Regions from separate parts of the Undibacterium sp. SXout20W genome, predicted to be linked through region 1. Evidence: predicted binding sites of a transcription regulator. Region 1 holds the regulator's gene; each other region holds the start of a gene.
The links. The regulator LexA, encoded in region 1, represses DNA repair genes until DNA is damaged. The targets are predictions, from matches to a motif close to ACTGTATNNNNATACAGT.

Region 1 (7,899 bases):
TATATTCCCCGAGGAAGGTCAAACGCACGCTGCCAATCGGTCCGTTACGTTGCTTACCAATGATAATTTCTGCAGTACCTTTGTCGGGTGAATCAGGGTTATATACCTGATCACGATAAATGAACATAATCACGTCAGCATCCTGCTCAATCGCACCAGATTCACGCAAATCTGACATGACCGGTCGCTTATTCGGGCGTTGCTCCAGTGAGCGATTTAACTGAGAGAGCGCGATGACCGGACAATTTAATTCTTTTGCCAATCCCTTCAGATTTCGGGAAATCTCAGAAATCTCTGTCGCACGATTTTCACCAGCAACGTTGGCGGACATCAACTGTAAGTAATCGACAATAATCAAACCTAGCTTGCCACATTGCCGAGCCAAACGGCGTGAGCGCGCACGTAATTCAATGGAACTTAATGCTGGCGTCTCGTCAATGTACAGCTGTGCATCATTCATCTTTTGAATGGCGTGCGTTAAACGCGGCCAATCTTCATCACTCAACTTACCAACACGCAGACGACTTTGATCCAAGCGCCCGACAGAACCAAGCATACGCATCGCCAACTGTGCACCGCCCATCTCCATCGAGAATACAGCAACTGGCAAGCCACTATCAATCGCGACGTTTTCACCAATATTGAGCGAAAAAGCTGTTTTACCCATGGATGGACGGCCGGCAACAATAATCAAATCACCTGGCTGTAAACCAGAAGTCATTTTATCCAGATCGACGAAACCAGTCGGCACACCAGTAATATCGTTTTGATTATCACGGTTATATAACTCGTCGATACGCTCAACGACTTGCGTCAGTAATGGCTGAATCGCCTGGAAACCTTGCGCGCCACGCGAGCCCTCTTCAGCGATCGCAAAAATTTTCGATTCAGCCTCATCAAGCATTTGCTTAACTTCTTTACCTTGCGGATTAAACGCGTTGCCAGCGATTTCATCAGAGACCGTAATTAATTTTCGCAACACGCCGCGGTCACGCACGATCTCGGCATACCGACGGATATTCGCTGCGGAAGGAGTGTTTTGCGCAAGAGCATTCAGATAACTCAAGCCGCCAACATCGTCTGCTTTTCCAGCGCCATTGAGCGCTTCAAAGACGGTAATAACGTCCGCCGGCTTGGAACCATTGATCAACTTCACCATGCATTGAAAGATGATGCGATGGTCGTAGCGATAAAAATCATCCTCACCAATAAAGTCGGCGATCCTGTCCCATGCGGCGTTATCTAGCAATAAGCCACCGAGAACAGATTGCTCTGCTTCAATGGAATGTGGGGGGACGCGGATGGCGTCAAGTTGGGGATCAGAAGCTGCTTTCATGGCGCGCATTATACCTGCTAAATCGGCTTATGATAGGATACAACTAACGAGGACGACGCAATGTTTATATCAAACAACATTGTGATAATAATTTAAATCAATTATTCCATCCATAAAAAAAGCCGGGCGAACCCGGCTTTTTTTGAATTGAAAGAACAGCTTATTAAGCTTGCTCGCCAATTACGGCAACAGTAACGTTCACAACTACGTCTGTATGCAAAGCAACAGAAACAGAGTGATCGCCAACAGTTTTCAATGGACCTTGTGGCAAACGAACTTGCGATTTCTCAACAGCAACACCTTGCTTAGCCAACGCTTCAGCGATGTCGAAGTTAGTAACAGAGCCAAACAAACGACCATCAACACCCGCTTTTTGGGAAATTTGAACGGTAGAACCTTCCAGTTTTTCGCCTTGAGCTTGAGCCGCTGCCAATTTTGCTGCTGCTGCTTTTTCCAACTCTGCGCGCTTCGCTTCAAATTCAGCGATAGCCGTTGCAGTTGCACGGCGAGCCATGCGTTGTGGGATCAAGAAGTTACGAGCGTAACCGTCTTTTACTTTAACTACATCACCGAGGTTGCCGAGATTAACGACTTTATCCATCAGAATAACTTGCATATTTTTCTCCTAGTACTTGTCGTCAATTACGCTGTGTGCAGATCAGTGTAAGGCAACAACGCTAAATAACGTGCGCGCTTAATCGCTGTATCAACTTGACGTTGGTACAAAGCTTTAGTACCAGTCAAACGTGCTGGCATAATTTTGCCGTTTTCTTGCACGAAATCTTTCAATGTGTCGATATCTTTGTAATCAACTTTTTCTACATGTGCTGCTGTGAAGCGGCAGAATTTTTTGCGCTTGAACAAAGGATTTTGTTGTTGACGCTTTTGCTTCAATTTGCTTTTATCAAATTTTTTACCGAATGCCATGTCAGGCTCCTAATCTAGTAAATGTGTCCCGATTTCATTAATGTGAAACACGAGACTTTTGCTGTTGCGATTTTTGCGTGCTAAAAATCCAGTGAATTCCGTTTCAACATCCAATGGCAAGTCATTGAATTGTTTAGAAATAAGTCCAGCTGCCTGGGCATTAATTTCAAACTCGACGATTCGCTCAATGTTTGCTTCTCGCTGTTTTGCGCTATGCATCAGAATAGCTGCTGCAATAGGCACTCCAGCTGGCGTATACCGCAATGCTGATTTCTCAATAATGCGTGCCACAAGCTTGAATTGGTTCACTCTCTTCTTATACGACCTTTTTCAAATCAAAATTAAGCAGCTGGTGCTTCAACGCGTTGTGCTTTCGCTGCGTCTTCTTTTTGAACGGCTTTCATCATTGGTGATGGAGCTGTTTCAGCTTTTTTCATTTTGACTGTCAGGTGACGCAGAACGGCATCATTGAATTTGAATGCTGTTTCCAGCTCAAGCAATGTTTCTGCATCGCACTCGATGTTCATACAAACATAGTGTGCTTTAGCCAATTTTTGAATCATGTAAGCCAATTGACGACGGCCCCAGTCTTCAACGCGGTGAACCTGACCACCACGTGCAACAACGCTAGCTTTGTAACGTTCGATCATTGCAGGAACTTGCTCGCTTTGATCGGGATGTACAATAAATACGATTTCATAATGACGCATATATTCTCCTTGTGGACAATAAAAATAGCCTGCCTCGGCGTCAAGACGAGTGCAGGAAGAGGAAAGCCGATGATAATAACCCACTTTTTTAATTTATTCAATTATTTCAAGCACATAGATAGCAAATGCGCGCAAAGAAGGTGGCTTGATCAATTTTATACAACATTTTCTGATTAATACACCACATAGGCAACCTAGCGAAACCCAAAGAAACAGACCAGACACCAAGGATTACTTTTGTATAAACCCCAATTAAGTTAAAAATTTCCTTGCACATATTGCTGCACTGTATAAAAATACAGACTGTTTATACATACAGCGCTATCATGGCGCGGCACATCCCATGCTAAAGCTTACCGCCCGCCAGGAGCAGATCCTGAATCTCATCAAGGATGCCATCCAAAACACCGGCTTCCCCCCGACTCGCGCAGAAATCGCAACCGAACTTGGCTTTCGTTCAACCAATGCGGCAGAAGAACACTTGCAAGCACTCGCCAGAAAAGGCGTCATAGAAATTGCCGCAGGCACTTCACGCGGGATTCGCCTGTTAGAGTCAGAATTATCGAACCACATCACTGGAACATCATTCAACCTATCTCACCCAGCCATCACACAATTTAGCCTGCCACTCGTCGGACGCGTGGCCGCAGGCTCACCAATTCTGGCGAGCGAGCACATCGAAGCAAGTTACCAGGTAGATCCGGCCTTATTTTCAGCGAGGCCAGATTTTTTACTCAAGGTACGCGGCATGTCGATGCGTGATGCAGGCATTCTTGATGGCGATCTATTGGCAGTCAAGAAAACCGACAGCGCCCGTAATGGCCAAATTATCGTCGCCAGACTGGGCGACGATGTCACCGTAAAACGATACAAAAAAACCGGCAACCAGATCGAATTGATCCCGGAAAATCCCGATTATTCCACCATTAAAATCAGCGATCAGGAAGCAGATTTTTCATTGGAAGGTCTGGCAGTCGGCTTGATGCGAAACTGGGTTTAAGCCACCATCAATTAAGTTGAATTAAATCGGAAGTGTCCGTACAAAAATCATTCGATTGAATATTGGATGTAGCAGTACGGCACTGCAATAGTGATGATAATTTGAAGACCTGTCGACTGCGCTCACTACTCAGACGGCGCAAGCTACCAAAAAATCTAACCGGCTTAAAATGCCGAGCACCCCTAGCCTAATCTGGCGGCATTAAGAAACCAAGCCAACGATGCTTTTTACATTTACTGGCACGGTTTTGAAAAATGTAGACAGTACCATGTCAGGATTTCCGTCGTTTTAAATACTCTACGTTACGACATTGGATAAACTCAATTAACAAGACCACCTAACCAACAGTCGAATAAAAGTTAATTTAGCCATAGCCATAGCCATTTGCCATCCCGTCGCAAATACAGTGACTCCCAGATATACAGTGACAACACTGAAAACCCATACAAAATTCATCACTTCCGTCTGGCTTTCTCGCCACTTTGAATATAAAAATACTTTTTGTTTTGAGTCAAATATCTGAAAAATACCTTTTATCGCTGTCCTGCTACTAATTTGCAATAACGGTAACTGAATAGTCATCGGGTTCAGCGATCGTTGAGAGTTCAATGCAAAAAAACTTATTAATTTTTTGTATTTTTTAAGTTTTAACTTTCGTTATATCTCTCGCTTAGATGGTGCTATTATATGTCTTTTGTTGTAAATATAACAATTTTATGCATGAATAAATTTTAAAGTTATTTTGTCATTTCCACGCTACCACCAAATGGAAAGTAACTTTCACCCCAATAAACTGCTTTCATATATCTAAATTAGAAAGAGACTAAAATGCGAAAAATCGTTCCATTTGTTGTGCTCCTACTGCTATTGTGGCAATCAAATCCAGCGTTCTGCGAACATAAATTCCAGCCAAACGTTCTACGCGAGAAAAATGGTCTCAATTGGAACGCAATCATGTCAGATCAAGAGACTGGTCAGCTTAGTTTGATAGGTCAAATTTCCCCTAATACTGGTGATCTTTTAAGAGCTAGTGTTGAACCAAACCTGATGGCAAAAGATTTAATGATTGATTCTATGGGAGGCGACGCTGACGCAAGTTTCGCTATATCCAAAATGATGAAAAAAAGAAACTTAAATATTATCGTCGATGGTAGATGCCTCTCTGCTTGCGCCCAAATTTTATTTGTGTCTGCAAAGAAAAAAACTGTTCTAAAAGATTCGATTATCGGTGTTCACGAGCCATTTATTTATTATCAAGAGGCAGGTCAAAGAAAGGCAGTTGCCTACCAAGATGCAGAAATCGTCGTCACTGCAGCGAAGGACACACAGGCACTAGATGGGATTAAAAAAATGAAAGAGAATTTCCAAGACTTATACAAGGAAGCTGGTGTATCTGAAAATATGTATGCACCTTATTCACACTATTTATCAAATAGAAAAAAGATTTTTGGTGCCGATTTTTTGAATTTCAACGTCTTTTCACCAAGTTGTCCTGCTATTCGTATGTGGGCTTTAAATAAGCGCCAATTGATAGAATTCGGTGTAAAGGACATTGGCGATTTTTGGTACCCAAATACTCCACATGAACAAGAGCAAATAGTTGCTAAATTTAAGCTTCCAAAGGGATCAATATTTTTTGGAGAAGCAGATTCTCTCGAAAATCTGTGTAAAGAAAGCTCAAGTAATGCACTACTTAGGAAATTTTACGATGTAGTTGCGATTGCTCGAAGGTTCTAAAAAGTAAAGCTTATTTTTATGTGTTCAACGCCGAGAGTCGGGAGCGTGTTAAAAATTCTGCGTAGGTTTGGTAGTCTTATTTCGATAGTTGTCAGTTGCCGACATACAGATGAGCTCCGCTTTGAATAGTGAAAAACATATAGCTTGAAGCCTCTGCCGATTACCCCACCCTTTAGATTTGCCCCGCAAAAAAAGAACAACACATTCTAGCCATTCATCAACTCGGCCAATAAATTTCCACCAAGATAATATTTATAACGGCAACTCGCAATGGGCTCAAAATAAAGCCCGAGCTTGAAAACGAGTTCTAAAAATAAAAATGCCCGAAAATTAATCGGGCATTTTTAAGACTTCAAAAAGATTTCTTATTACTGCTTAATGTTTCACTACAGTTAAATCTTTTGTCGCATCTACTGCGGTAGCTGCAGCGACTTCTGCTTCGATTTCAGGCAAGGGCTCAGGTTGACGCTCCAGCGCAATTTCCAGCACTTTATCGATCCAACGTACTGGCACAATCTCCAGTTTGTTTTTGACGTTATCAGGTATCTCTGCCAGATCTTTTGCATTCTCTTCTGGAATCAAGACCGTTTTGATGCCACCGCGATGTGCAGCCAGCAGCTTCTCTTTGAGGCCACCGATTGGCAGCACTTCGCCACGCAAGGTAATCTCACCCGTCATTGCCACATCTGCGCGAACTGGAATGCCCGTAAACACGGACACCAATGCAGTGGTCATCGCAATACCAGCCGATGGTCCATCTTTTGGCGTTGCCCCTTCAGGGACGTGAATGTGGATATCACTTTTCTCGAAAACATCCGCCTTGATACCAAGTCGTTTAGCACGGCTACGAACCACGGTACGAGCTGCCTCGATCGATTCCTTCATCACATCGCCTAGTGTACCAGTGCGTATCACGCCACCCTTGCCTGGCATCGCTACGGCTTCAATCGTCAACAAATCGCCGCCAACTTCAGTCCAGGCCAGTCCAACCACTTGCCCGATTTGGTTGTCTTTGACTGCCACACCAAAATCGTAACGACGAACACCCAGGTATTTGTCGAGATTTTTTGAAGTAATCGTCGCTTTTTTCTCATTTTTCTTGAGCAAAAGCATTTTCACGACTTTGCGGCAAATCTTAGAAATTTCGCGTTCCAATGAGCGCACGCCAGCTTCGCGAGTGTAGTAACGAATGATGTCGCGAATCGCACTTTCTGCGACGCTGATTTCCGCTTCCTGCAAACCATTATTTTTGATTTGCTTTTGCAACAAATAACGTTGCGCGATGCTGGTCTTTTCGTCCTCCGTGTACCCTGACAAGCGTATCACTTCCATACGATCCAGCAAAGCTGCCGGAATATTGTAGGAATTCGAGGTTGCCACAAACATCACATCAGACAAGTCAAAATCAACTTCGATATAGTGATCAGAGAACGTATGATTTTGCTCGGGATCTAACACTTCCAGCAAAGCCGACGATGGATCGCCGCGGAAATCAGCACCCATCTTATCGACTTCATCAAGCAAGAATAATGGATTACGCACCCCGACTTTTGCCAGGCTTTGCAAAATTTTTCCCGGCATAGAACCGATATAGGTACGGCGATGACCGCGAATCTCCGCCTCATCTCGCACGCCGCCGAGTGCCATACGAACGAACTTGCGATTCGTTGCACGTGCAATCGATTGACCCAGCGAAGTTTTACCCACACCTGGAGGACCAACGAGACACAAGATTGGCGCTTTCAGTTTATCAACGCGTTGCTGAACAGCGAGATATTCCAAAATGCGTTCTTTCACCTTATCGAGACCGTAATGTTCATCCTCAAGTACTTTCTCGGCATTGGCAAGGTCATTATTGACCTTGGATTTTTTCTTCCAAGGCAAGCCAACGATGGTGTCGATGTAGTTACGCACTACGGTCGCTTCAGCGGACATTGGCGACATCATTTTCAGCTTCTTAAGCTCGTTTAAAGCCTTATCACGCGCTTCTTTAGGCATTTTAGCGGCGATGATCTTTTTCTCAAGCTCATCAATATCTGCACCTTCTTCGCCCTCGCCCAATTCTTTCTGAATCGCTTTGACTTGCTCGTTCAGATAGTATTCGCGCTGTGATTTTTCCATCTGGCGCTTAACGCGACCACGGATACGCTTCTCAACTTGCAGAATATCCAACTCACCCTCAAGCTGTC
Region 2 (7,899 bases), on a different contig from region 1:
ACGTCGATGTCGGGAGGCTCCCCACGCTCTTTAGAAATAAAACGTTCAAACAGCAAACTATTCACTTCAGGGTTGACTTCTGTAATGTAGAGGCAATAACAAACGACGGAATTAGCTGCCGAGCCTCGCCCTTGACAAAGAATGTCTTGTTGACGTGCAAATTTAACGATGTCATGCACTGTTAAAAAATAGGCTTCATAGGCCAACTCATTAATCAGATGTAATTCGTGTTCTATTGTTTTTTTAAGACTATCTGAAACACCGTTCGGGTAACGCAATTGCGCACCCGCATAAACTTCACTACGTAAATAACTGGCAGGGGTTTGACCTTTTGGGACCACTTCTTCCGGATACTCGTAACGCAACTCATCGAGAGAAAAGTGGCATAAATGCGCAATTTTGATGGTCTCAGCCAAAGTCTCAGGGGGATAAATATTGGCTAGTCTGAGTCGTGATCGTAAATGCTGTTCGGCATTCGGTGCCAGTGCATAACCACATTCTGCAATAGGTTTGCCGATACGGATTGCGGTTAATGTATCTTGTAAAGGCTTGCGTGAACGTACATGCATCAGCACATGCCCGAGAGCTACCAGCGGCAATCCATACTCGCTGGCAATATGGGTTACCCGTTGTTGTTGATAGTGATCCGCTGGTTGCAATAATAAATGTAAGCCTATCCATATTCTGTCTGAGAAATGTTCTGCACACCAGGCTGCTTGCATGGCGAGTACTTCTGCTTGCACGGGATACTCAGCGACTAAAATTAACAGACAATCAGGCAAGCCAGTTAAATGCTCGTAGCCCTTTGGTGGTGCAGTAAAATCTTCTTGTGTCAGTAGGTAGTTTCCCTTGCTACAACGGCTACGAGCCAGGGTAATTAATTCGGATAAATTTCCATATCCTTCCCGATTCGTCGCCAAGGCAATTAAAGTAAGAGGGGATAAGTCATCATTTTTTGGTGTGAGTTTAAAGTAGGTTCCCACGATGTATTTTAGTTTTTGCAGCTTTGCTTCATCATGTGCCCTGACTATGCCAGCGAAGGAACATTCATCAGTGATGGCTAACGCATGATAGTTAAGTTGGGTGGCGCGTTTAACCAATTCTTCGGCGTGTGAGGCACCTTTTAAAAAGCTGAAATTCGACAGACAAAATAATTCAGCATAGGCAGGTAATATCGTACCTGCCACCATTGGATCTAATTTGTTTAATTTGGGATTAATCGATGTCATGATCTGACTTTGTTCATGCTATCCAAATATGCCATGTAAAAACCAGGCTGGTTCTGCATTGTCTGCATTGTCAGCATTATTTGCATGGGATGGTCGCTCACGATAAATCCAGTAGCGCACATGCTCAGCACTGATAGCAACAAAATAGTCACGCACCTGCGTTTGATCTGACCACCAACCTGCCTCGATACGTTCAGCGGGGGAGATCAGATTTAATTCCGAGCCGAAATAAGGTTTGTGTCTGCGTACCTCCAGTGCGATTGCTTTTGCCAGCAACCATGTTGGCCTTAGTAGTGATGGCAGTGATGGCAATGATGGCAATGAGGTGGGTGCTGATGTTGGTATAGAATTCTTACCCGATGCAGAATGATTTTCCATTACCGATATCCATTGATTAGCGATCTCGGGTCTATGATCCTCTTTGCTGCCTGGCCGCAAAACATGGCTTGCTCCCAGACGTGCTACAAGTAAGGTAAGCAGGTGTTGATGATTGGCTGGATTGACGACGGTTTCCGGGAATAAGGAATCACTTGGCACTTCCAATGCAACGGTTTGTGGTGCGCTCAGCATCAATGTAATGACGGATGCAGGCAAACTGAGATTACCTAATTTTTCTTTGAACAGAGGTAGTAAATGTGTCTCTTGCCAACTAGCTACCGCCATGTGTATGTCTAAAATAGTGGCAGGAACGGCCAAACGACCACGTTCGTGCTGTAATTCAAGACGAATATGTTTGACAGCCAATTTCTGCGCATTGAGCCATCCTAGTAACTGGCACAATAAACTACGACTATAAGTGAATAAAGCATCCGTGCTATCTAATCTGTCTGGCAACTCAAGTTTGGCATGAAATTCAGGCTCCGCTAGTACCCATAGTTGCGCTGAAGATCGTAAAGAGTAAACCTGATCCATCTCCGTTATTAAGTCTTTGCCACAACGACGCTGCAAACCAGACCTTGGAAGCTTGCGTAAATCGGCTAGTTGATGGCACGCCAGTCCTTGTAGAAAATCTTGCCAGTCTGCGCTACTGTTCAATAGTGTGACCGGTAATCGATCAAGTGCAGCAAATAGATGTGATGTGCGTAAACAAAATTGTCCCTGTCGTTGCTGAAGCGCTGCATTTCTAGCGAATAGCCACGCCGCTTTCGCTGTAGGGGCGCTGCCAGTTGTCAGGCTGTAACCGAGCATATTCACTGTCGCGCGTACTTGTTGGCGTAAAGCAGATAAACCACCAAAGAGGCGGATGCTGGCACCGATATCGAGCAAAATGGAAGCATCTTCGGCTATGCTGACTTGCGGCGTATAGCGAAGCAGAGCGAGTGCAACTGCAGATAAAGCGGCGGACTCTCTAATGCTATCTTGCATAAAAATCTGCACTTCAGGTATCAGCATTTGTACGCCTCCACGGCGCATACCGAAACGAACGCCCGCTTGCAGCGCGACAGCAGACATAGCGATCACACGGTTTTGCTTTAAAACGACGACAGCGGATGCACTTTCAGCTTGTTGCCAGTGAGGCACAAACACTTCCATCTCAAGGGATGGTAAATGAACGGCAATCCACATCGACTCTCTTGTCTGAGATAGTGACATTGATTTTTGTGAATCTTGAACTGGTCGTGGTTGAGGCTTGCTTGACATGGCACAGCCTTAAATGATGTTGATCTTTTTTTGTTGAATTATCGTAGGTAATTCGTATCGATTACTACTCTGATGGTAGATATCTTCGGCAAATAGCGGCACTGTTTCAACACGACGGGTTGAAAGGTAAGGGTGGTCGTTGATATATAAAAATAAAGGTGTTTCACTGGCCGCACCGCGCCGTTTCAGAATATCGATTTGTAGGCCTGACGCTTTGGGGGTTAAGGCAATACGTAAAATAGCTGGCGAGGGGGATTGTGCTGCATTTAATGGTCGTATAACAAAAAATAAGGTTTGGGATTTTTGTGCCATTAAATGTAGTCGTCTTAATACCTCTGTTTTGATTTGCGTTTGCCAGAGGAGTAATGCGCCACAGCTGCCATTTTTTAGAATTTGTTCTGCGGACCATAACTGATCACTATGTTTCTTGCCAGCGATCCACAATAGAGAAAGTGGCTCGGATGCATCGCCTTGATAGGCGCATGCATAAGGAATATGTGGCGGTGCCAGTAAAGCAATCGGGCGCTTACCCAGATGTTTTAGTGACGGTAATAATAATTTGAATTCTGCAATGCCGGCTTCTGCAATCAAAATTTCTATTAGTTGTCCCAACGGCCAGCCACCACCAGGCAATTCCCGGTTTAAAGCGATAAATCCACTATTTACGGTAGTCCCCTGATCGCGTGCTAATTGCGATGCGCGCCAAACGTCGGGATGGTGATTTTCGATCCCGGGTTGAGCAAGAGAGTGACGATAGGATAAGGGGGACTGAGACAACATAGTAATGAATACTGAATAAATACTGAATGAATATACAGTATATTACTTGGCTATCCAAACTTCAAAAAGATTTTTTTAGAAAAGTGAAAAAACCCTTAAAACCTAATGCCAGTAAGCTTCTTGGTGTTTTTTAATGATTTTTTTGAGTGTCTACGTTAAACAACATTAAACAATTTACTGATTGCATATACAGTATTTTGTGTTACAGTTCATTTCATGGACAAACGTTGATCTGAGTGAAGATTAGAAGTTCTCAATGATGTCCTTACTGATATTTTTGCATTATCAACTGAGACGGAGATTTATCATGGCACACCTGGAACAAACATTTGACACACGGTTTAGTTTGCAATTTGCACCAACTTCTTTTTTGATGCGCTTAGGTCGCCGTGAGATTTTTGTTTGCCGCGATTTCAGACAACGCGCTTACCATGTCAACCCTGTGCTTGATTGCTCCACAGGTGTTCAGGCAGGGCATCTGGAGGTGCTATTTTGCAAAAAGTGGTTGATTATTTTGTCTAAAGCAAACTGGTAATTTTTATCAAGTTGCTTAATTAAGTTGCGTAATTAAGTTGCTTGCTTAGATCACGTACACATTCAGCATGTATGAATTATCTGAGCATCGCAGCGACAGGCTACAAAGTTCAGTGGCTCCCGCCAGATAAAAAGTTATCTGGCGTAAAAGAGCTCAGTCATGGAGTCGATACGCTTTATCATCAGCGCAATCAATGCCAACTTAATGCTGATTTTGAGAACGCTTTTTGCGGTCACTGGTCATAAATGGTAACAATTTATCACGCCAGACCTGGTAACCGTTCTCATTAGGATGTAAGCCATCTTGTACAAAATAGTTTGCTATCTGTTTTCCGCTGACATCAATAAATGCGGGATATAAATCAAGATAAGAAACGCTTCCTGAAAATTCAGTGCTTATGATTAATGCTGCAAGACGTTGATTGACAGGCTTGACGACGTTCGCATTTTTTACAGGATCATTGGTTGGCAGGATTGATTCAAGAATGATGTGTGCATGAGGTTTGAGTTTATGTACGGTGCGCACAACGGTGCTGACACCCTCATAGATGCTATCCGTAACCGGATATTCGGGAGCCCATGAATTATTGATTCCCAACATGATAATAATGTAGTCGGGGTTTAATTCGGGGCTATCCAGTTCACCAAGTCCACCATCTTTTTTAGGCTGTATGCGATAAAGAATGTGCTCGGTGCGATCTCCGGAAATGCCGAAATTTTGTGCGGTATTTTCAGGTGGAGTGCCAATGAAGCTTTCGTCCCAAATTCTCTTGCCATGCCATTGGCTTTGAACCCAGAGATCTTCGCCCATCATCCAGAAATCCGTAATGGAATCCCCCAAAAAGAGTAATTTCACTTTCGATAACGCAGGCTTGTCCAAGAGAAGTTGCTCAATCTGAATCTGACGTTGCTGCCAGTATTCCACGCGTGCGATTGGCTTAGATGACTGAAATGCCCCATTATTACCAGCCATTAAAGACAAAGAAACCGATAGCGATAATATTGCAATGATCACTTTTGCACTTTTATGCGGCGTATTTTTACGCATATGAAGTTCCTTTTACTTTATAGTTAGAGCTCGCAAAGAAGTAGAGCAGCACTCAATCAATTCACAAGCTGTCCGCTGGCAATGAATTTCAGTGGCAGCTCAAGCCGGATAGACCAATCTGATTCATCATGTTTTGCTCCCTCAAAAACACGGCTTATAAAGTGCTTATCGTCGTAGCCTTTTTCTCGCACAATCAGGTCAACAAATGGCTGTGGTACCGCATATAAAGAATCCAGTGTTGCCGTGCCACGATCCATGTAAATACGGTGATGTGCAGGATCTGGTAAATGCAATTGCAAGTAATTAAAAAAAGCCAAAGGAACCGATGCGTTGGCTTCAAAAGTGCCCGGCCAATGCGTTGACAGACATGCGGCACCGCCAAACACTTCCGGATATTCGCTGATAGCGTAAATAGAAATCAGCCCCCCCATACTTGACCCCATGATCATCGTATGGTCACGATCAGGCAAGGTGGAAAACTGGCGATCAATGGCAGGCTTGAGTTCTTCCACTAGAAAACGCAAATAGTTATCCGCGCGCGCTTTTCCTTGGAGGCCTTTTTCAATCAGACGACCGCGAGTTGGCTCCGCAATCCATTGCAGCGCTTTTTCAGGAAAATATTCACTGTGACGCAAAGGCGCGATATTCCAAACCCCTACAATAATGGTGTCCGGCAATTGACCGCTATTGACGAGTTTAGTCACCGCCTGATCGACATGCCATGCTTTTTTATTCCAGGTTGTAGAGGCGTCATAGAGCATTTGCCCGTCATGCATATACAGCACGTTATAGCGCTTTTTGGGATTGTAATTTGCCGGCAACCAGACATCGATATTGCGCGGATCTACATACTTGGATGGAAACAGCGGCAGGCGCTCAATCCTACCTGATTGCACAGACGGCATTGTCGATGCAATGGGTGCACTATCAATGTTCTGCGCGCTCATAGACATCGAACTAAACATTAGAATAAGAAATGAAACAAATTTGAGCATTTTTATCATAGTGTCTTGAATAGTGGATAAGTGAGTTTATTTTTGTGAGCGAAAGATACGGCGTCACAGGCATATTAACCATGAGTGGTTAAACATAATTCCATTGCAATCTATTAATCTACCAGACTAAAGATTCGATTTGGTAGCCGCGCACCATAAGAGTTCAAATTTGATTAGGATGGGTAAATTTCTGATTGCTAACGAGCCATCAAACGTTTTTTTGCATTGACGAATACCTGACTTAATAATGATCGTAAGTTATAGAATAAATGTTATTTTAAATGCAACGCTGAACTCGCAGAGTTAGATGACAGTGATGTATCGTTGAAACAAACTGGGCAAACCAAAGTGATGATTGAATTTAACCCTAACTAGCCGAAGTAAATCCCCAATGTAGCTGCGCAGAAAATAACGGTTACCGAGGCTTATTGCGTTTTCAAATTCTCAGAAGATGTTACTCGCAATGCGAGGCTGGCGATATATTGGACTGGCACACTCACTGCATATAACTGGATGTCGGAGAACCTATTGATAAACAAAGGTATTTTTTGATGTTCGTATTCTGTCAGCGCAAGCCCCGCACATTTAAATTTTGCTTCGAGTTGCGTCCACGAGTGCGCGAATTTCGTTGCCTGCAAATGTAGAGGCGTTTGCTGAAGTTCAGACGTTTTTTGTTCACCTAAATAGAGTGTAGCGATATCTTCCCAGCCTGTTTGCGGGGCGTTTGACATGATATCAATACCTATCGGTCCGATACAGCTAATTGCGGCGACAGCAATTTCAGCCTCATAGCTAGTAGAAACGTATAACTCGTTGGCACCCAATGAGACGAACAAACCTTCGCCAACCACGCTTGTGATACGCAATTGATCAGCAGGGCAGGGCAGCGCCGCGAGCAAAAATTCTGTGATTGCCAAACGCACATGCTGTCTGACTGCATCGCGTGGCATGTTTTTGGGAATTTTGTGATGGATAACGACAATTTTATTTTCTGCAAAGCTCCCCAGTGCAGCTTGTGACTGGAGAGGCCATAAAAATGCAGAAAGAGCGTTTTCCATAGACGATAAATAACAAATTAAGTGCCAGTCATCGCGGCCGGGCATCCACGCCAACTCGAATTGGCAGGAATAAATTCACCTTTCATCACTAAGGTTAATGATCCCAAGCTAGCGCCATTGCCAACTTCTGCGCCATACAATACTGAGCTACGTGGCCCCATATAAACGCGTTCACCAATAATCACGTGATCAACCTTCATCACGCGGTCTTCAAATAAATGCGTTTGAGGGCAGGCCAGGGCATTAATTTCTGTGTAATCCCCAATGCTGACGCAATCAAATTCCGTAATGTCAGTTGTGTCTAGATAAACCCCTTTTCCTATTTTGCATCCAAGGAGTTTAAAGGCGATCGGTAGCCATGGCGTGCCGCGCAAATAGCGCATGAAATTAGGAATCGCTATGCCTTCATACATATTGGTAATACCTTCTGAAAGCCAGACGAATGGCGTCCACATTGGGACGCTGGCTTTCTTGTAGCGGTAAATTAACAGCCATTTAAGCACGAGTACAAAGCCAAAACTACCGACACCATAAAACAAGCCAGCAACAAGCAAATAAAAAAAGACTTCCAGCCAACGATCATCGCCTGCCAGTGGCATTAAATTCAAGACCAC
Region 3 (7,899 bases), on a different contig from region 1:
CCCTAAGCCTCATCGTGCAAATCGGTCCCTACGTCTTGCGTAACAACATTTTTGTTGCTCCTATGGCTGGAGTAACGGATAGGCCATTCCGGCAATTATGCAAAGAATTAGGTGCAGGCTACGCTGTTTCTGAAATGGCAGCCTCAAATCCAAAGTTATGGGAAACCGAAAAATCAACACGTCGTACCAATCACGAAGGTGAAATGGAACCGAAGGCAGTACAGATCGCCGGTGCAGATCCTGTGATGCTGGCCGATTGTGCCAAATTTAATGTTGATAAAGGTGCGCAAATCATCGACATCAATATGGGCTGTCCGGTTAAAAAAGTCTGTAACGCGTGGTGTGGTTCAGCGTTATTGCAGCACGAAAGTCTGGTAGGACAAATTCTGGATGCCGTAGTTAAAGCAGTTGATGTGCCAGTGACGTTGAAGTTCCGGACGGGATGGGACAGAGCGAATAAAAATGCTTTAAATATCGCTCGCATGGCGCAAGCTGCAGGCATTCAGATGTTGACTTTGCACGGACGTACGCGTGCCGATGGTTACAAAGGCGACGCGGAATACGAGACGATCGCTGCCGTCAAGGCATCCGTGACGATTCCTGTCGTTGCAAATGGCGATATCACGACGCCAGAAAAAGCCAAATACGTCTTAGAGGTAACCGGAGCGGACGCCATAATGATAGGCCGCGCAGCACAAGGCCGACCGTGGATTTTTCGAGAAATTGAGCATTACTTACGCACAGGTCAGCACTTACCACCTCCATTGATTAGTGAAGTCAGACATCTGATGGATAGTCATTTAAAAGAACATTATGCTTTTTATGGCGATTATCTTGGTGTACGAACGGCACGAAAGCACATAGGGTGGTACGTACAAGACTTAGTTGATGGTGAGGAATTCCGACAACAAATGAATTTGCTCACCGATTGTGATGAACAATTAGCTGCCGTCAGCCATTTTTTTGATCGTATGGCTGGAGAACGGTTACAATACCGCCCCTTTCAAGAAAAAATGGCCGCTTAAGATAAACACCTGGCAAACACCTGGCAATACCGCTGCGATAGCCAAGCCACACAGTAATAAAAGCGTAGCCTGATCGTCCACCGAACATGGACTTTTTCGCCGCCCGGCATAACCAAACAGTGACAAAAAAATATGAGCAAAGATAGCATTCAAGACGCCGTCCACAAAAACCTGGAAAAGTATTTCCGTGACTTGGGTGAACAACCCGCCTCCAATATTTACGACATGGTTGTATTAGCCGTAGAAAAACCGATGCTTGAAATGGTCATGACACGTGCCGATAGCAATCAATCACAAGCCGCAGACATGTTAGGCATTAACCGCAATACTTTACGTAAAAAATTGCAGCATCACGGTTTACTGTAAAAACACTATGTCAGTTTCTGACACCGATTTCCTTACTCTTTCATTCTCATCATGATCAAACAAGCCCTCATATCCGTCTCAGACAAGACCGGTGTGCTCGAATTTGCACGTGAGTTGTCGGCACTCGGTGTCAAGCTACTCTCCACCGGTGGTACTGCAAAACTGCTAGCCGACAACGGCCTGCCCGTGACTGAAGTCGCTGATTACACTGGTTTTCCGGAAATGCTTGATGGTCGCGTCAAGACCTTGCATCCGAAAGTCCATGGCGGCATTCTGGCGCGTCGTGATTTTCCTGAGCACGTTGCCGCCTTAGAGAAACATGGCATCCCAACGATCGATATGGTGGTCGTGAATTTGTATCCGTTCCAGCAAACAGTCGCAAAAGCAGAATGCTCGCTCGAAGATGCAATTGAAAATATCGATATCGGCGGCCCAACGATGTTGCGGTCTTCAGCAAAAAACCATAAAGACGTGACTGTCATCGTCGATCCTAGCGATTACGCGATCGTCTTGGCGGAAATGAAGTCGAATCAAAACGTTGTCAGCTACGATACCAAATTTACTTTGGCGAAAAAAGTCTTCGCGCACACTGCGCAATACGATGGTGCGATCACCAACTACCTGACCAGCCTTGGTGAAGATAAAGCACATACAACACGTAGCGCGTATCCACAAACATTGAATCTGCATTTCGATAAAGTTCAAGAAATGCGTTACGGTGAAAACCCACATCAATCCGCAGCGTTTTATCGCGATCTGAAAACGGTTGATGGTGCATTAGCGAACTACAAGCAATTACAAGGCAAAGAACTGTCTTACAACAATATTGCGGATGCCGACGCAGCCTGGGAATGCGTTAAATCATTCAATGAATCTGCATGCGTGATCGTTAAACATGCCAATCCTTGTGGCGTAGCCTTAGGCCTGACACCATTTGAGGCTTACACCAAAGCACTGCAAACAGATCCGACTTCTGCGTTCGGCGGCATCATCGCATTCAACCGCGAACTTGATGGCAAAGCAGCAGAAATCGTGGCGAAGCAATTTGTTGAAGTGTTGATTGCACCGTCATTCACTGCTGAAGCAAAAGCGATTTTCGCGGCAAAACAAAACGTTCGTCTCCTGGAAATTGCTTTGGGTAATGCTGTCAATCAATACGATGTCAAACGTGTTGGTGGTGGGTTGTTAGTACAGGCACCGGATGCCAAGAACGTGTTGCAAGAAGAGCTGCGCGTCGTTTCCAGACTGCAACCAAGTCCACAACAAATGGCCGACATGATGTTTGCATGGCGCGTTGCGAAATACGTCAAATCCAATGCGATTGTCTTCTGCGGCAATGGCATGACACTTGGTGTTGGCGCGGGTCAGATGAGTCGCATTGATTCTGCCCGTATCGCTTCGATCAAAGCACAAAATGCGGGTCTGAGCCTGACTGGTTCTGCCGTCGCGTCTGACGCTTTCTTCCCGTTCCGTGATGGTTTGGACGTCGTCGTCGATGCAGGTGCAACATGCGTCATCCACCCAGGTGGTTCCATGCGCGATCAGGAAGTTATTGATGCAGCGGATGAGCGAGGTGTGGTCATGGTTTATACAGGAACACGTCATTTCCGTCATTAATCAGGCTTCATATCAGCTTCAAATCAGCTTCAAATAGGCTTCAAATAAATTGAAAGACATGGCCTCCGGCGCAAACTGGAGGCCATTTTTTTGTGCTTTGAATGAAGATTTGCCGTAGCGACATAGGATTCAGATATCATTAGCCGATCTAATTACACCCACCCATCCAGCTCGCCCAGAAAAAATAACTTCCAATGAGAATATTAGGCATAGACCCCGGCTTACGCACCACCGGTTTCGGGGTCATACAAAAGCAAGGTAACCAACTTACCTACGTCGCCTCTGGCACCATCAAAACCACAGAAGGCTCTTTACCTCAGCGCCTTAAAACCATCCTTGCCAGTGTTTCTGAAGTAGTCAATACCTACCAACCCGACTGCGCTGCGATAGAAATCGTCTTTGTTAACGTCAATCCGCAATCAACTTTACTCCTGGGTCAGGCACGCGGTGCCGCAATTTGCGCATTGGTGGCGGCAGATCTGGCAGTGGCCGAATATACCGCTCTGCAAGTCAAACAAGGCGTCGTGGGGCATGGTCGTGCAAAAAAAGAGCAAGTACAAGATATGGTGCAACGTCTTCTAAAACTATCCGGCAAACCCAGCCCCGATGCGGCCGATGCCTTAGGCGTAGCAATTTGCCATGCGCATAGTGGCGAGGCATTAGCGACGTTAAGTGCAATCGCACCGGAACTGGCGAAAAAAGGTTTACGGGTCAAAGGTGGGCGACTAATAGGCTGATGGAGGGTTGCGTCATAACAATGCATCATTTTTTCGTTTGAACCTTTGTTGCCGCATCCATTGCCTTACAATCCTCCTCGTCAAGTCAGTCAGAATCGTTTATTATCACTGTTTATTCATACAGTACGAAAGCCGTCTCATGATAGGTCGCATCGCAGGCACGCTGATAGAAAAAAATCCACCTCAATTGCTCATTGATTGCCAAGGGGTAGGCTACGAGGTTGATGTTCCCATGAGTACTTTCTACAATTTACCGGCACTCGGTGAAAAAGTCGCACTGCTGACACATTTAGCGATCCGCGAAGATGCTCATGTCTTGTTCGGATTTGGTAGCGCTGAAGAACGTTCGACATTTCGTCAATTAATCAAAATCAGTGGTGTTGGTTCACGCACCGCTCTGGCAATCCTGTCTGGTATGTCGGTAGCAGACTTGTCGCAAGCCATTACCCTGCAAGAAGCAGGCAGACTAACGCGCGTACCAGGTATCGGTAAAAAAACCGCAGAACGCTTGCTGCTTGAGCTCAAGGGCAAATTAGGCGCAGATCTCTTTAGCGGCGGTGTTGCGGTGGCCGCTGGTGATCATAGCGGCGATATTTTAAATGCCTTGTTAGCGCTTGGTTACTCCGATAAAGAAGCGACGATTGCAATGAAATCCGTACCGGCTGGGACTGGCGTTTCAGACGGTATCAAATTGGCTTTAAAAGCGCTCTCCAAAGGTTAAGCGATGAGCATACAAACCGATAATCTGTTTTCTGAACCAACTGAGACTCGAATCATTTCGGCAACACCAGTCTCTTCTAATGAAGAAGCGATTGAGCGAGCCCTCCGCCCGAAGCAACTTGACGAATATGTCGGCCAGGAAAAAATTCGCGCCCAGCTCGAAATTTTCATCACCGCCGCACGCCAACGCAAAGAAGCACTCGATCACACCTTACTGTTTGGACCGCCAGGTTTAGGTAAAACGACGCTGGCACATATTATTGCCCGCGAAATGGGGGTTAATTTACGCCAAACTTCCGGCCCTGTATTAGAACGTGCTGGCGATTTGGCCGCCCTGCTCACCAATCTGGAAGCCAACGACGTCTTATTTATTGACGAAATTCATCGCCTGTCACCCGTCGTTGAAGAAATTTTATATCCGGCGCTTGAAGACTATCAAATCGATATTATGATCGGCGAAGGCCCGGCTGCACGCTCAGTCAAACTTGATTTGCAGCCATTCACGCTAGTAGGAGCGACAACGCGGGCTGGTATGCTCACTAATCCACTACGGGATCGTTTTGGTATCGTGGCCCGTCTCGAATTCTACACTCCAGAACAATTAACCCGTATCGTCACCCGCTCCGCTTCATTACTCAACGCGCCCATCCACGAAGACGGCGCCCGCGAAATTGCCAATCGAGCGCGAGGAACACCGCGTATCGCCAATCGCCTATTGCGGCGCGTCCGTGATTACGCTGAGGTCAAAGGTAATGGCGACATTACCAAAGATATCGCTGATGCGGCACTAAAAATGCTGGATGTGGATACAGTAGGCTTTGATCTGATGGATAGAAAACTGCTAGAAGCGATTTTATTCAAATTTGGTGGTGGCCCAGTCGGTCTGGACAACGTCGCCGCGGCAATTGGCGAAGAGCGCGACACAATTGAGGACGTGCTCGAACCGTACCTCATACAACAAGGCTACCTGCAACGTACGCCGCGTGGGCGGATAGCAACCACATTGGCCTATGAGCATTTTGGCATCAGTGCGCCGAATAACACTTCTAACTTGTAATATTCGCGAAAGAAGCGAGGAAGAAGCGCGAAATTAGCAAGGAATAAGAGAGGCATAAGCCAAGAATATGCGCCCGTCCTTTGTAAATTCGGCAGGTAATTACGTTCGCTTTTCGAATTTATTTCTCCCCTGCTTCAGGCTCTTCGCGAATTGATTGCCCAAGAAAAAAGCACCCGAAGGTGCTTTTTTCTCGTTCTTCACATCAACAGGCTTACGCCTGCGAATGATTAGAATGTATGACGAATACCGAAGTTTGCCAAGTAGTCGCTTGCGCCTTTAGAAGCAGCCAGACCGCCACCATTAACGTTTGCGTCGTTAGATACTTTAGACAAAGAACCGTACAGGTTAGTACGCTTGGACAATGCATGAGTTGCACCGATAGCGTATTGTGTGCTGTTACCGTTAGCAACGTTGTCAGTCAAACGTGCAGCTGTTGCCAAAATTGCGTCAGCTGGTGTCACTGGCACTGTTACGCCAAATGTGAAACCTTTTTGATCGATACTGCCGTCGTCTTTTTTGTCTTTGGAGTAACCAAATGCACCTTTAGCTACGCCGAAGTCGTAAGTTGCGCCAACCAAAATAGATTTCAATGCTACGTCCTTAGCATCGTTAGCTGTGTAATAAACACCACCAACGAACAATGGACCAGCTGCGTATTGAGCGCTAACGCCTAAAGAGCGGTTAGCTGCGTTATCGCCAGCAACTTCACCAGCGCCGTACAATGCCATTGCGCTGAAGCCAGAGATGTCGTTAGATTGATAGCTAACGCTGTTGTTTACGCGCCATGCACTAGCGGACAAGAAACCAAATACACCACCAGTAGATGTGGATGCACCAGCGTGACCGGAAGTGAATCCCAGATCAAATGGGTCAACTGCGTCGAAGAAGTAGAATTGTGGTGTGTATTGACGACCAGCTTTAACTGTACCGAAGTCACCAGTCAAACCAACCCATGATTGACGACCGAATGTCAGGCCACCTTGGGATGCGCCGCTGTCAGCAAGGATACCAGCTTCGATATCAAAAATTGCTTTCAAACCGCCGCCCAGATCTTCAGTACCTTTGAAACCCAGACGTGAACCAGATTGCTCACCGCTGTCGATTGCGTATTTTTTACCAGCGCCGTTGCTTTCAGCTTGGAAAGCCATATCTACAACACCGTAGATAGTTACGTTAGATTGCGCTTGAGCTGCGCCAGAGATAGCTGCCAATACTGACAGAGCGATTAGTGATTTTTTCATTTTTTTCTCCAAAGGATTTGAATACAAAACAACTACATGAAGCACGAGACGGTCTATGCAAACAAAACTACGACGGGTCGTGCTAATACTTAAAACTACTAATTCAGCAAATAAGAAGTTAACGTATTTGACCAAATATGACCGCCCTCAGCCAAGCAAAATCGCGCTTAATGACAGAGGTTGGGCTAAAAATGTCTCGCATTCGCAACGAAAATTATCAAAAAAGTAATTTTTTTGTGCATTTTGTCCAAAAGCAGCTTTCCCGATATTTTTTAAAAGAATTCAAAAAAAGTAATCATGGAAAATAAAAAAATAAAAGCCTCAATATTGAGGCTTTTATATATTGCGAAACTCTCGTTTCGGCAAATTAAATTTAACTTAGAATGAGTGCAAAACACCCACTGCGGAGCGAACAGCTGAGGAATTACCGGCGGCGATGATACCTAAAGCTAAGCTTGTATCTTGCGAATTAGCAGATCCAGCTTTTGCATAAGTCAATGATGCATAGGCTGTTGTGCGCTTACTCAACGCATATTTTCCTAACAGAACATATTGATCAGCCTTACCATCCAACAAACCACCGACATCACCGGAACGCTTCGTATCATAGTAAGCGGCAGTGATCGTTGATTGCTGAGACAGTGAATAATCGACACCTGCACCAATCACGACGATCTTACGTTGATCTGCATTTAAGGCTAAAGTCGCTGAAACAGGGATCAAAATCTTACCGTCGACTTGGGTTTGCGCATAGGTAAAGTTCAGTTTGACTTCTGGTGTTACATAGTATTTCAAACCTAATGCGAGGCCTGACAAAGTTGCATTGCTGGTTGAGTCATTCAATTTAGCGTAAGAAACGGCCGCACCATTTTTGCCATCAGTGAAGAATGCTGAAGCGCCCATATAACGGCTAGCGGCAACATTACCGGCCTGTTCACCCGCACCATACATCAGACCCACACCAAAACCGTTCATGTTTTGGAAAGGCGATACATATTTAATGGAGTTGTCCTGACGCAATGCAGTACCACCCTGGTTGGTACCGAAGCCACCAAACAAAGAACCCGCATTCAATGCACTAAACATCACGTTCGGGTTACTACCGGCATGTGCCAGACCCATAGGATCAGCCAGAC

Region 2: a site for LexA is predicted at 3,672-3,689, ahead of imuA (translesion DNA synthesis-associated protein ImuA). Genes of this name have one in related genera too.
Region 3: a site for LexA is predicted at 3,853-3,870, ahead of ruvA (Holliday junction branch migration protein RuvA). Genes of this name have one in related genera too.

The regions. Positions count from the first base shown of each region.
Region 1 is NZ_JBMPPH010000013.1:30,470-38,368, forward strand. It holds gene ACO0K1_RS09030 (replicative DNA helicase) at 1-1,336, opposite strand, end outside; gene rplI (50S ribosomal protein L9) at 1,500-1,952, opposite strand; gene rpsR (30S ribosomal protein S18) at 1,979-2,263, opposite strand; gene priB (primosomal replication protein N) at 2,273-2,572, opposite strand; gene rpsF (30S ribosomal protein S6) at 2,605-2,973, opposite strand; gene lexA (transcriptional repressor LexA) at 3,317-3,973, shown strand; gene ACO0K1_RS09060 (ATP-dependent Clp protease proteolytic subunit) at 4,928-5,710, shown strand; gene lon (endopeptidase La) at 6,086-7,899, opposite strand, start outside.
Region 2 is NZ_JBMPPH010000038.1:2,159-10,057, forward strand. It holds gene ACO0K1_RS15940 (error-prone DNA polymerase) at 1-1,229, opposite strand, end outside; gene ACO0K1_RS15945 (Y-family DNA polymerase) at 1,248-2,870, opposite strand; gene imuA (translesion DNA synthesis-associated protein ImuA) at 2,880-3,650, opposite strand; gene ACO0K1_RS15955 (hypothetical protein) at 3,958-4,185, shown strand; gene ACO0K1_RS15960 (SGNH/GDSL hydrolase family protein) at 4,387-5,232, opposite strand; gene ACO0K1_RS15965 (alpha/beta hydrolase) at 5,289-6,179, opposite strand; gene ACO0K1_RS15970 (4'-phosphopantetheinyl transferase superfamily protein) at 6,653-7,285, opposite strand; gene ACO0K1_RS15975 (Pls/PosA family non-ribosomal peptide synthetase) at 7,303-7,899, opposite strand, start outside.
Region 3 is NZ_JBMPPH010000014.1:47,906-55,804, forward strand. It holds gene dusB (tRNA dihydrouridine synthase DusB) at 15-1,025, shown strand; gene ACO0K1_RS09560 (helix-turn-helix domain-containing protein) at 1,158-1,391, shown strand; gene purH (bifunctional phosphoribosylaminoimidazolecarboxamide formyltransferase/IMP cyclohydrolase) at 1,443-3,008, shown strand; gene ruvC (crossover junction endodeoxyribonuclease RuvC) at 3,203-3,745, shown strand; gene ruvA (Holliday junction branch migration protein RuvA) at 3,885-4,466, shown strand; gene ruvB (Holliday junction branch migration DNA helicase RuvB) at 4,470-5,522, shown strand; gene ACO0K1_RS09585 (porin) at 5,750-6,763, opposite strand; gene ACO0K1_RS09590 (porin) at 7,142-7,899, opposite strand, start outside.